4 regions of the Enterobacter oligotrophicus genome follow, and region 3 is predicted to be linked to each of the others. Evidence: predicted binding sites of a transcription regulator. Region 3 holds the regulator's gene; each other region holds the start of a gene.

Region 1 (3,058 bases), 2.1 Mb from region 3:
ATCTATCCGGCGGAAGACCTGTGGCTGGCGAACAACAGCATGGGCGCACACCTGCGTGAAACGCTGCTGGCCCTGCCGGGCAGCGAGTGGGAAAAAGAAGATTATCTGAACCTGATCGCCCAGCTGGACGATGAAGGCCATGATGACTTCACCCGCGTGCGCGAACTGCTGGGTCTGGCGACCAGTAAAGATAACGGCTGGTACACCCTGCGTATTGGTGAACTGAAAGCGATGCTGGCGCTGGCCGGTGGCGATCTGGATCAGGCGCTGGCCTGGACTGAGTGGACAATGGAGTTCAACCAGTCGGTCTTCTCTGCCGAGCGCACCAACTATTACCGTTGCCTGCAAACTCTGCTCCTGCTTTCTCAGGAGGACGATCGCGAGCCATTGCAGTACCTGAATGCATTTGTTCGTATGTACGGTGCAGACGCGGTTGAAGCCGCCAGCGCGGCGCTGAGTGGTGAAGAGCCGTTCTATGGCCTGCAGGCCGTTGATAGCGATCTGAAAGCCTTCCCGGCGCATCAGTCATTACTTAACGCTTATGAGAAATTACAGAAAGCGAAAGCCGCTTACTGGTCAAAATAAGCGCATATAACATTAGCGGCTGTAGGCGTATTCAATCGTCTGAGCTATATTACGGGGCAATTTCATTGCCCCGTTTTTTATTTTTTCGGCAATGACTGTTGATTGTAATAATAAAGTTAAATATGGGTAAATATAATAATATTTACCCACGCTTTATTGTTACTTTTTATGGTAAATACTCCATATTAATTAACTGTTTTCCGGGAGGCCGAACGAAATAATTCAACTCTTTTCATAACTTTTAAAATTTATTTTTATACGGATAATCAAATACTTACTCCGCACTTGCTGTAAAACCATACGCATTGCGGGCCTATAAGCCAGGCGAGATATGATCTATATCAATTTCTCTTCTATAATGCTTTGTTAGTATCTCGTCGCCGACTTAATAAAGAGAGAGTTAGTGTGAAAGCTGACAACCCTTTTGATCTTTTACTCCCTGCTGCAATGGCGAAAGTTGCCGAGGAAGCAGGTGTCTATAAAGCAACGAAACACCCGATGAAGACGTTCTATCTGGCGATCACAGCCGGTGTGTTCATCTCAATCGCTTTCGTCTTCTACATTACTGCCACCACCGGTACTGCCGCGATGCCTTTCGGCATAGCTAAACTGATTGGCGGTATCTGCTTCTCACTGGGTCTGATTCTCTGCGTCATCTGCGGTGCCGACCTCTTCACCTCTACGGTGCTGATTGTGGTGGCGAAAGCCAGCGGAAGAATTACCTGGGGCCAACTGGCGCGCAACTGGCTTAACGTCTATGTTGGCAACCTGATTGGCTGTCTGCTCTTTGTTCTGTTGATGTGGCTCTCTGGCGAGTACATGACCGCCAACGGCGGCTGGGGGCTTAACGTCCTGCAAACCGCTGACCACAAAATGCATCACACATTTATCGAAGCCGTTGCTCTCGGCATCCTCGCAAACCTGATGGTCTGCCTGGCTGTATGGATGAGCTACTCGGGTCGTAGCCTGATGGACAAAGCCATGATTATGGTTCTGCCGGTTGCGATGTTTGTTGCCAGCGGCTTTGAGCACAGTATTGCGAATATGTTTATGATCCCGATGGGTATTGTAATTCGCAACTTTGCGAGCCCGGAGTTCTGGACTGCTATCGGTTCAACCCCGGAAAGTTTCTCTCACCTGACTATCATGAATTTCATTACTGATAACCTGATCCCAGTCACTATCGGGAACATTATCGGTGGGGGTCTGTTAGTCGGGTTGACATACTGGGTCATTTACCTGCGTGGCGGCGACCATCATTAATGGTTGTCTCAGGCAGTAAATAAAAAATCCACTTAAGAAGGTAGGTGTTACATGTCCGAGCTTAATGAAAAGTTAGCCACAGCCTGGGAAGGTTTTGCGAAAGGTGACTGGCAGAATGAAGTCAACGTCCGTGACTTCATTCAGAAAAACTATACCCCGTATGAAGGTGACGAATCCTTCCTGGCTGGTGCAACTGACGCGACCACCAAGCTGTGGGACAACGTAATGGAAGGCGTTAAACTGGAAAACCGCACTCACGCGCCAGTTGATTTTGACACCTCCGTTGCATCCACCATCACTTCTCACGATGCTGGCTACATCAACAAAGCCCTTGAGAAAATCGTTGGTCTGCAGACTGAAGCACCACTGAAACGCGCAATCATCCCGTTCGGTGGTATCAAAATGGTTGAAGGTTCCTGCAAAGCGTATAACCGCGAGCTGGACCCAATGCTGAAAAAAATCTTCACCGAATATCGCAAAACCCATAACCAGGGCGTATTCGATGTTTACACCAAAGACATTCTGAACTGCCGTAAATCCGGCGTTCTGACCGGTCTGCCAGATGCGTATGGCCGTGGCCGTATCATCGGTGACTACCGTCGCGTTGCGCTGTACGGTATCGACTTCCTGATGAAAGACAAATACGCACAGTTCGTATCCCTGCAGTCCGATCTGGAAAACGGCGTAAACCTGGAAGCCACTATTCGTCTGCGTGAAGAAATCGCTGAACAGCACCGCGCGCTGGGTCAGATCAAAGAGATGGCGGCGAAATACGGCTGCGATATCTCTGGTCCTGCGACTAACGCTCAGGAAGCTATCCAGTGGACCTACTTCGGCTACCTGGCCGCGGTTAAGTCTCAGAACGGTGCAGCAATGTCCTTCGGTCGCGTATCCACCTTCCTGGATGCGTACATCGAACGTGACCTGAAAGCAGGTAAAATCACCGAGCAAGACGCTCAGGAAATGATTGACCACCTGGTCATGAAACTGCGTATGGTTCGCTTCCTGCGTACCCCAGAATACGATGAGCTGTTCTCCGGTGACCCAATCTGGGCGACAGAATCTATCGGTGGTATGGGCGTAGACGGCCGTACTCTGGTAACCAAAAACAGCTTCCGCTTCCTGAACACCCTGTACACCATGGGTCCTTCTCCGGAGCCGAACATCACCGTTCTGTGGTCTGAAAAACTGCCTCTGAACTTCAAGAAAT
Region 2 (3,058 bases), 590 kb from region 3:
GTTGTTATTCACAATGCAGGCGTCTTCTGCACCGGTCAGTTGACAGAGTATATCTGCCAGCGCCCTGTCACGATGGCCGCGTCCGGCACCGTCGAGATCGTACTCCAGCGTAACCGGTGAGCGCATGGCCTGTGTCACCGCAGCCACTGCCTCTTCGGCCTGCTGCGCCCGTCCCAGGTTGGTATGTAACACCGTCCCCGTCAGATTGATCACCGGACGCAGGGCACCTTGCGCGTTCGCAGACAGCCGCCGTTCCGCCTCTTGCCCCCAGCCTGCACACCAGCCCGGCAGCGCGTTTTCTGTCTGGATATGCAGGCGGGCTTCGTCCTGCAACTGGCGCAGCACGTCGACCGTGGCGGTATGACCAAAGCGCGCCAGCACGGTAAGGAAGTCAGGCTCACGAAGAAGGCGATCGGTAGCAGGAATTTGGCTGTAGAGCGAGTGATGAGTAGTCATGAAAGCGCCTGGCGAGTAAATATCATCCCCCCTCCCGACGGGAGAGGGAGTCAACATGAGGAGGGATTGTACAGCCTCCGGCCATGAAGTGTTATAACCCGAATCAAGCCTTTGGCGGTTCGGTACGGGCAAAACTTTCGCGCTGGAAGAGCGTCTCCGCCAGCTTCACCAGCAACGGGCGCTCAACGCACCAGCCAGGAGAGACGCGACGGAAATTGAGGTAGCCGATGGCGCAGGCGATGGCAATCGTCGCCAGGTTCACGTCATCATTCTGGATGTTGCCGTCCCGGATTAATTGTTCGCACCTGTCCAGGCTACGGCTGATTTTCTCACGCTGGCGCAGAAGCTCGGTTTCCGACTGCTGGGCTGCTGGTCTGGCCTGCTCGCGCACGGAGGCAAGCGCTGCATCCATAATGCCATCGGCCAGAGCTTCAATTTGCTTTAACGCCAGCGCAGCTTTTGGCTCTTGCGGCAGCATAGCCGGAGCGATATCAAGAAGCTCGATATACTCTGCAATGATGGGGGAATCAAACCAGTATTCACCGTCGTCTGCCACCAGCGCTGGCACTTTCCCCAGCGGGTTGTACTGCGCAACGCCATTCTCTGCGTTATAAGGCTGTTCATTCACGAATTCAAATTCAATCCCTTTCTCCAGCAGAAGGATCGAGATTTTACGCACGAAGGGACTGGTGTAACTGCCGATGAGTTTCATTGCTTATCCTTGATGTCCACAAAGAGGTCAGTATGGATCAAGCGATGAAAAAAGGCAGGTTTATGCTTTTCGCTATACCACATTAGAGAGATGTTTTAGTTAAGTTAACGGTGTTGCTTTCTTTCATTCTGCGTTGACCGTAAAGCAGAAGTTGTTGGCGATCACATCCGGAGAATTCTGCATCAAAATATTTTGTGAATTCAGTCACAATCCAGAAACAAACCAACGACATTCAAATGTGACATTAATCACAAAACAAGGGGCTTTCTGGCTTATTTCTGACCGTTGTATTTTTTTTACGCACCAGATATGTGATCAACATCACATCAATAATCACCCCACCCCCTACATTTACGTGACTAAGATCACACAAATTTCCGGTGTCTGGACAGTTGAACGATTCAGTGCCAGATTTCACAGCATCAGAACAGGGCCCGGCTACCTCTGCCGCCGCACATTAACGATAAACCTCGGGCCGCAAGCCTAAGCGTAAACATAAGAAGGGGTGTTTTATGTCATCCGATTTCAAGATCAAAGTTCAAAGCTTTGGTCGTTTCCTCAGCAACATGGTGATGCCAAATATCGGCGCGTTTATCGCGTGGGGTATTATCACTGCATTGTTCATTCCGACAGGGTGGTTGCCTAACGAAACGCTGGCGAAGCTCGTTGGCCCAATGATTACCTACCTGCTGCCTCTGCTCATCGGTTATACCGGTGGTCGTCTGGTGGGCGGTGACCGTGGTGGCGTAGTGGGTGCCATCACAACGATGGGTGTGATCGTCGGCGCGGATATGCCGATGTTCCTCGGTGCCATGATTGCCGGTCCTCTGGGCGGCTGGGCGATTAAGAAATTCGACGTCTGGGTTGATGGTAAAATCAAATCCGGCTTCGAAATGCTGGTGAACAACTTCTCTGCGGGCATCATCGGGATGATCCTCGCGATTCTGGCGTTCCTCGGCATTGGTCCTGCGGTTGAAGTGCTGTCCAAAATTCTGGCTGCGGGCGTTAACTTCATGGTTGCGCACGACATGCTGCCGCTGGCGTCTATCTTTGTTGAACCGGCGAAAATCCTGTTCCTTAACAACGCCATCAACCACGGTATCTTCTCACCGCTGGGTATTCAGCAGTCTCATGACCTCGGCAAGTCCATCTTCTTCCTGATTGAAGCCAACCCTGGTCCGGGTATGGGCGTTCTGCTGGCGTATATGTTCTTTGGTCGCGGCAGCGCGAAGCAGTCTGCGGGCGGTGCGGCTATCATCCACTTCCTGGGCGGTATCCACGAAATTTACTTCCCATACGTGCTGATGAACCCACGTCTGATCCTGGCCGTTATCCTCGGTGGTATGACTGGCGTATTCACCCTGAGCGTGCTGAACGGCGGCCTGGTTTCCCCGGCCTCTCCAGGCTCCATCCTGGCTGTTCTGGCGATGACGCCGAAAGGTGCTTACTTCGCTAACATCGCGGCAATCTGTGCGGCAATGGCGGTCTCCTTCGTCGTCGCGTCTATTCTGCTGAAAACCAGCAAAGTGAAAGAAGACGACGACATCGAAGCAGCAACCCGTCGTATGCATGACATGAAAGCTGAATCCAAAGGCGCAACGCCGCTGGCGGCTGGCGATGTCTCTAACGACCTGAGCCACGTGCGTAAAATCATCGTTGCCTGCGACGCCGGTATGGGTTCCAGTGCAATGGGTGCGGGCGTGCTGCGTAAAAAAGTGCAGGATGCGGGCCTGACCAACATCTCTGTCACCAACAGCGCGATTAACAGCCTGCCGCCGGATGTTGACCTGGTCATTACGCACCGCGATCTGACCGAACGCGCCATGCGTCAGGTGCCACAGGCACAGCACATTTCGCTGACCAACTTCCTCGACAGCGGCCTGTACACCA
Region 3 (3,058 bases):
ATACCGCCAAAGGCGATCAGGCAGCCAATCAGCGTATCAACCAGACGGGCGATAATAAACTGCTCGCCGTTGAGCGTCAGCAGTTGCAGGGTATACACCGCCGTGACTGTAAAGCCCACCATCGCCCAGCCGTAATTTTTACGGATAATCAGATAGCTGACCATCGTTATCGCCAGCATACCCACCAGCGTATAGCCTTCAGGCACGTGGAAGTGCAGCGTCACGCCCGCAATAATCAGCCCCGCCATCGTTCCGCCTGCCCGATGCAGTATGCGTACCCGCGTGGCTCCGTAGCCGTTCTGGGTCACAAACAGTACCGTCATTAAAATCCAGTACGGCTTCGGCAGGTGCAGCGCCATGCCCATCAGGCTGGCGATGCTGAGCATCACGCTTATCCGCGCGGCGTTGCGCAGGGCAGCAGATTTCAGTGAAAGGTAGCTTTTCAGCGCGGGCAGCAGCGGCAGACGCTTCTGTTTATCGGCCATCAGGTCGCGAGGGTAAAGTGGCCGCTGGGTGCGCAACACGCGGGCGATGCGGCTGAAGTGCCAGGCGGCAAACTGCCCGACCGGGTTTTCCGGGTGCTGACGGGCGATTTTCTCCAGCGCGCCGAGCTGTTTGTCCATGGTAAATCGCGTCGGGTAGCGGTGATACAGAATATCGTCCGCCAGTACCCGCAGGCGCGCAGAAACGGTCTGCGCGTTCCAGCGGATCACCGCTTCGGCGTGGCTGCGTTCCACCAGCTTCTGCACTTCCTCCGGGTGATGCAGGCTCACGGAGATATGCTCCTGTAAATCCAGCCCCACCTGGAAGGTACGCAGCAGCCGCTTGTAATCATGGTTTTTATTGGCGGCCAGCATGTGTAATTGCTGATAGCACTGGCTTATCAGATCGACCACTTTTTGCTGACGTGCCAGCAGCGGCGGCAGTGATTTTTCCGGATCGGTGTGCTGGGTAAGCAGGGTATATTTGGCTTCGCAGTAATCTGCAAGCTGCACATAGAGCAGGCTCAGGGATTCGCGCAGCGGTTGTTCGCGCCACAGCCAGAACCAGAACCAGTTAAACAGCCCGTACCACAGCGTGCCGAGGGCGTAGATCAGCAGCGGTTCCCACACCGGCATATTGCCCGCAAGGCTCAGAGTGAAGATGGCGGCAATCAGCGAAGCGGGGAGTAACCGGGCATGCAGCGAGCTGATTTCGGCGGTCACGCCGAGCGTCATCGCCAGCACGGTCAAAATCAACGGCAGCGGAATATCGCGGGCAAGCAGGAGCTGTACGGCGAGGCTACAGCCTGCGAACAGGCAGCCACCAATAATCAGACGTTTGAAAAAACGCTTATGCGGCGTATCCAGACCGGCAATGTTGCAGCAGGCGGGAACGAGAGAAAACAGCAGACCCTGCTGGAGATGTCCGAGGATCAGACCCACAGCCACGGGAAGACACAACACCAGCGTTTGTCGCAGTGCGTAGTTAACTTCCGGGTGATAAATCAGCCTGCGCCACATGGGAATAGAGACAAAAACGGCGTGCCACCTTGCGATGGCACGCCGTTTGGCCGGAATTAACGGGTTCCGTAAACCACGATAGTTTTACCGTGGGCAGAGATCAGGTTCTGGTCTTCCAGCATTTTCAGGATACGGCCCACTGTTTCGCGGGAGCAACCGACGATCTGACCAATTTCCTGACGGGTAATTTTAATTTGCATGCCGTCAGGGTGGGTCATGGCGTCTGGCTGTTTCGCCAGGTTCAGCAGCGTCTGCGCGATACGGCCGGTAACGTCCAGGAAGGCGAGGTTACCCACTTTCTCAGACGTGACCTGCAGACGGCGAGCCATCTGGGAAGAAAGACGCATCAGGATGTCCGGGTTAACCTGGATCAACTGACGGAATTTCTTGTAGGAAATTTCAGCCACTTCACATGCTGTTTTTGCACGAACCCAGGCGCTACGTTCCTGGCCCTCTTCAAACAGGCCCAGTTCACCGATGAAATCGCCCTGGTTCAGATAAGAAAGGATCATCTCTTTCCCTTCTTCATCTTTGATCAGCACTGCCACCGAGCCTTTAACGATGTAATACAACGTTTCGGCTTTTTCACCCTGGTGAATCAGAGTGCTTTTCGATGGGTACTTATGAATGTGGCAATGAGACAAGAACCATTCGAGAGTCGGGTCTGTTTGCGGTTTGCCAAGCACCATGCGCTGTTATCCTCTGTTATAAGCTGTCACCAGAGTCATAAGATGCATCCGGACTCTGGGGTTGCAATCGAATTCTTACCCATACCCTGGGAAGTCGGCTGTCGTAACGTTTCGCAGCCAGTAAAGTTTGATGTCCTCTGCATACATGTGTAACGTCAATGTATTACTGTAGCATCCAGAGTGTTTTAGCATAGCTTTAGCCGCGTGTCTCCTGGTGTCTCGCTTCAGCATGATGCAGGTCGCCTTCCGTTGCGAGAAATGTAACGCGCGCGTAATCTGTCACCAAAAATGCAACGTTGGAGTTAATGAATATGCAAGCGCGTGTAAAGTGGGTTGAAGGGTTAACGTTCCTGGGCGAGTCCGCTTCAGGACACCAGATTTTGATGGACGGGAACTCCGGCGACAAAGCCCCAAGCCCGATGGAGATGGTGCTGATGGCGGCGGGCGGATGCAGCGCAATCGACGTGGTGTCGATTCTGCAAAAAGGCCGCCACAATGTGACCGATTGCGAAGTCAAACTCACGTCTGAACGCCGCGAAGAGGCACCGCGCCTGTTTACGCACATTAATCTGCACTTTATTGTTACCGGCAAGGAGCTGAAAGATGCGGCGGTATCACGCGCGGTGGATCTTTCTGCGGAGAAATACTGCTCTGTGGCGTTAATGCTGGAGAAAGCGGTAAAAATCACCCATTCGTATGAAGTGATCGAGGCTTAAAACAAAGCCCGGTGGCGCTGCGCTTACCGGGCCTACAACTGCACGAACGTAGGCCGGATAAGCGAAACGCCATCCGGTAACAGGCGTCACGCGATCTGCTTTCCTTCCATCAACCGCTGCACCAGCGGTGTCATAATTAACTCCATCGCCA
Region 4 (3,058 bases), 1.3 Mb from region 3:
GGTTCAGGATACCTTTGTTGGCGAAGGTTTCGCACAGCTTGCCCGTTTCGGCGTTAATCGCGAACAGACGGCCATCGTTTACCGGCAGCATAATGCGGCGCGGACAGTCAGCAATGACTTCCGGGCTGGCATTGTCGGCACGCGCTTCGTGGTAAGAGACGCCACGGCAGGTCACGTGCTGGAACGACGGGTTGGAGTTCAGCTGTGGATCAAAGTGCCATTTCTCTTTACCTGTCGCAGCGTCAAGTGCGAACAGACGCTGGTGCGCTGTACACAGGTAAAGCATGTTGCCCACTTTAATCGGCGTGACTTCGTTGGTCAGTTCGCCCGGATCGTTTGGCATCTTCAGGTCGCCGGTACGGAATACCCAGGCTTCTTTCAGATTTTTAACGTTATCCGCGTTGATCTGCTTCAGTGGAGAGTAGCGTTGGCCTTCCTGGTTACGCCCGTAGGCAGGCCAGTCGCCATCCGCGACCTGCGAGATAGCCGCAGCAGGTGTGGATTGTGCGTTCAGCGTACCGTTAATTTCCTGTGGGTCGTTAAAACCGGCCCAGGTCAGGATACCGCCGGTAATCAGCAGCGCAACGACCAGACCCGCCACAGCGCCGCTGGAAGGCACAATCAGACGACGCCAGACGAACGGCAGGATCAGCCAGATTCCGAAGAAGACCAGAATGTCACTGCGCGGCGTCAGTGCCCAGAAGTCGAAACCAACTTCCCAGACGCCCCAGATCATGGTGGCAAGGAGGAGTGCGGCATACAGCCACAGTGCGGATTGTTTTCTACGTAACAGCAGGATGGTTACGCCAACCATAACCAGACCCGCAATCGGGTAGTACCAGGAGCCGCCAATCGCGACCAGCCATACGCCACCGATTAACAAATACAGCGCGCAGAATGCGGCAAACGCGGCTGTTAATGTCACCAGAAGACGCGGCTGCTTAGTTTTTGTTTCAGCCATAGAAAAGTACTCGTCAGTTTTGTTAATTATTTGCTAGCAATTAATTATAGGTATTAACAAGTGTGATCGGAATCACAAATATTGCTTTTTATAACTCATACGCCAGGCTTATCCATTTGCTGGTATAATGGCTGGCTTGCGTATCGATGCCGGAAAAACACTCATCCGCATTGAGAGATTTTCATTAAAATCATATGGTTAGCAATATGAAACATACTGTTGAAGTGATGATCCCGGAAGCCGAGATCAAAGCGCGTATCGCCGAACTGGGTCGTCAAATCACCGAACATTACAAGGACAGCGGCAGCGAAATGGTGCTGGTGGGTCTGTTGCGTGGCTCTTTCATGTTCATGGCCGACCTGTGCCGTGAAGTGCAGGTGTCACATGAGGTCGATTTTATGACCGCCTCCAGCTACGGCAGCGGCATGTCCACAACCCGTGATGTGAAAATCCTGAAAGATCTGGATGAAGATATTCGTGGCAAAGATGTGTTGATCGTCGAGGACATCATCGACTCCGGCAACACGCTCTCTAAAGTGCGCGAGATCCTGAGCCTCCGTGAACCTAAATCGCTGGCGATTTGTACGCTGCTGGATAAACCTGAGCGCCGTGAAGTGCAGGTTCCGGTGGAGTTTGTCGGTTTCTCAATTCCTGATGAATTCGTGGTTGGCTACGGCATTGACTACGCGCAGCGTTACCGTCATCTGCCGTATGTCGGGAAAGTTGTGTTGCTGGACGAATAATTGTGGTTTGTTGCCCGGTGGCGCTACGCTTACCGGGCCTACGAATGGGCACATGTAGGCCGGGTAAGGCGCAGCCGCCACCCGGCTTTGTTTATTTATGGTTCACATGCTTGAGCTTGAGGTTGGCAATCCCCGAACGGTAACGCTGCTCCAGCGTTTCACGGTTGGTGGCGGTGACTTCCAGGTTGCGCAGCAGGCCATCATGAATGCCATATGCCCAGCCGTGAATCGACACTTTCTGCCCGCGTTTCCACGCGGATTGCATAATCGTGGAGTGTCCCAGGTTATAGACCTGCTCCATCACGTTCAGCTCACACAGCGTGTCGAGACGACGTTCCTGCGGCATTTCGCCCAACAGTGAGCTATGTTTGAACCAGATATCGCGGATGTGCAGCAGCCAGTTATCGATTAACCCCAGTTCCGTATTTTCGACCGCCGCCTGTACGCCGCCGCAGCCGTAGTGACCGCAAATGATGATGTGCTCGACTTCCAGCACGTCAACGGCGTACTGAACAACAGAAAGGCAGTTGAGATCCGTATGAATGACCAGGTTGGCAACGTTACGGTGAACAAACAGTTCACCCGGTTCGAGGCCGGTCAGGCGTTCTGCCGGTACGCGGCTGTCGGAACATCCAATCCATAGAAAGCGCGGATTCTGCGCTTGTGCCAGTTTCCCAAAAAAACCGGGATCTTCTTCCACCAGCATTTTTGACCATAGTGCATTGTTGCTGATGAGTGTATCTATGTCATTCATGGACGTTAACGACCTGTAACCGAGTAATTGCGTTGCGCTACTATAGGGTAACCCGACTTTTAATGAAACCACACAACGTGTGTCAGAACTATAGGTAAGTTTAATTCATGGCGATTGCACTTGAGCTTGAGCAGCTTAAAAAAACCTATCCGGGCGGCGTTCAGGCGCTGCGCGGGATAGATCTTAAGGTAGAGGCGGGAGATTTCTACGCGCTTCTGGGGCCGAATGGAGCAGGGAAATCTACCACTATCGGTATTATCAGTTCGCTGGTTAACAAGTCCTCTGGCCGGGTCAGCGTGTTTGGCTACGATCTGCAAAAAGATGTCGTGAACGCCAAACGCCAGCTGGGGCTGGTGCCGCAGGAGTTCAATTTCAACCCGTTTGAGACGGTGCAGCAGATCGTTGTCAACCAGGCGGGCTACTACGGCGTTGAGCGTAAAGAGGCGGTCGAACGCAGCGAGAAATACCTCAAACAGCTCGATCTGTGGGAAAAGCGTAACGAACGTGCGCGAATGCTCTCCGGTGGGATGAAACGCCGCCTGATGATTGCCCGTGCATTAATGCATGAGCCGAAGCTGCTGATCCTCGATGAGCCAACCG

What was found. Region 3 encodes CRP, which controls carbon source genes, mostly activating them, when cyclic AMP is high. Its sites were predicted from a motif close to ATGTGANNNNNNTCACAT; they were not measured.
Region 1: a site for CRP is predicted at 915-932, ahead of focA (formate transporter FocA). Genes of this name have one in related genera too.
Region 2: a site for CRP is predicted at 1,478-1,495, ahead of EoCCA6_RS12680 (PTS mannitol transporter subunit IICBA). Genes of this name have one in related genera too.
Region 4: a site for CRP is predicted at 1,022-1,039, ahead of hpt (hypoxanthine phosphoribosyltransferase). Genes of this name have one in related genera too.

What each region holds. Positions count from the first base shown of each region.
Region 1 is NZ_AP019007.1:4,117,901-4,120,958, reverse strand. Features, by position in the region: gene ycaO (30S ribosomal protein S12 methylthiotransferase accessory factor YcaO) at 1-585, shown strand, start outside; gene focA (formate transporter FocA) at 991-1,848, shown strand; gene pflB (formate C-acetyltransferase) at 1,900-3,058, shown strand, end outside.
Region 2 is NZ_AP019007.1:2,644,833-2,647,890, reverse strand. Features, by position in the region: gene selA (L-seryl-tRNA(Sec) selenium transferase) at 1-456, opposite strand, end outside; gene EoCCA6_RS12685 (glutathione S-transferase) at 560-1,168, opposite strand; gene EoCCA6_RS12680 (PTS mannitol transporter subunit IICBA) at 1,681-3,058, shown strand, end outside.
Region 3 is NZ_AP019007.1:2,055,079-2,058,136, reverse strand. Features, by position in the region: gene EoCCA6_RS10005 (YccS/YhfK family putative transporter) at 1-1,502, opposite strand, end outside; gene crp (cAMP-activated global transcriptional regulator CRP) at 1,559-2,191, opposite strand; gene EoCCA6_RS09995 (OsmC family protein) at 2,503-2,907, shown strand; gene EoCCA6_RS09990 (phosphoribulokinase) at 2,994-3,058, opposite strand, start outside.
Region 4 is NZ_AP019007.1:3,338,780-3,341,837, forward strand. Features, by position in the region: gene EoCCA6_RS15975 (glucose/quinate/shikimate family membrane-bound PQQ-dependent dehydrogenase) at 1-961, opposite strand, end outside; gene hpt (hypoxanthine phosphoribosyltransferase) at 1,168-1,704, shown strand; gene can (carbonate dehydratase) at 1,796-2,458, opposite strand; gene EoCCA6_RS15990 (ABC transporter ATP-binding protein) at 2,566-3,058, shown strand, end outside.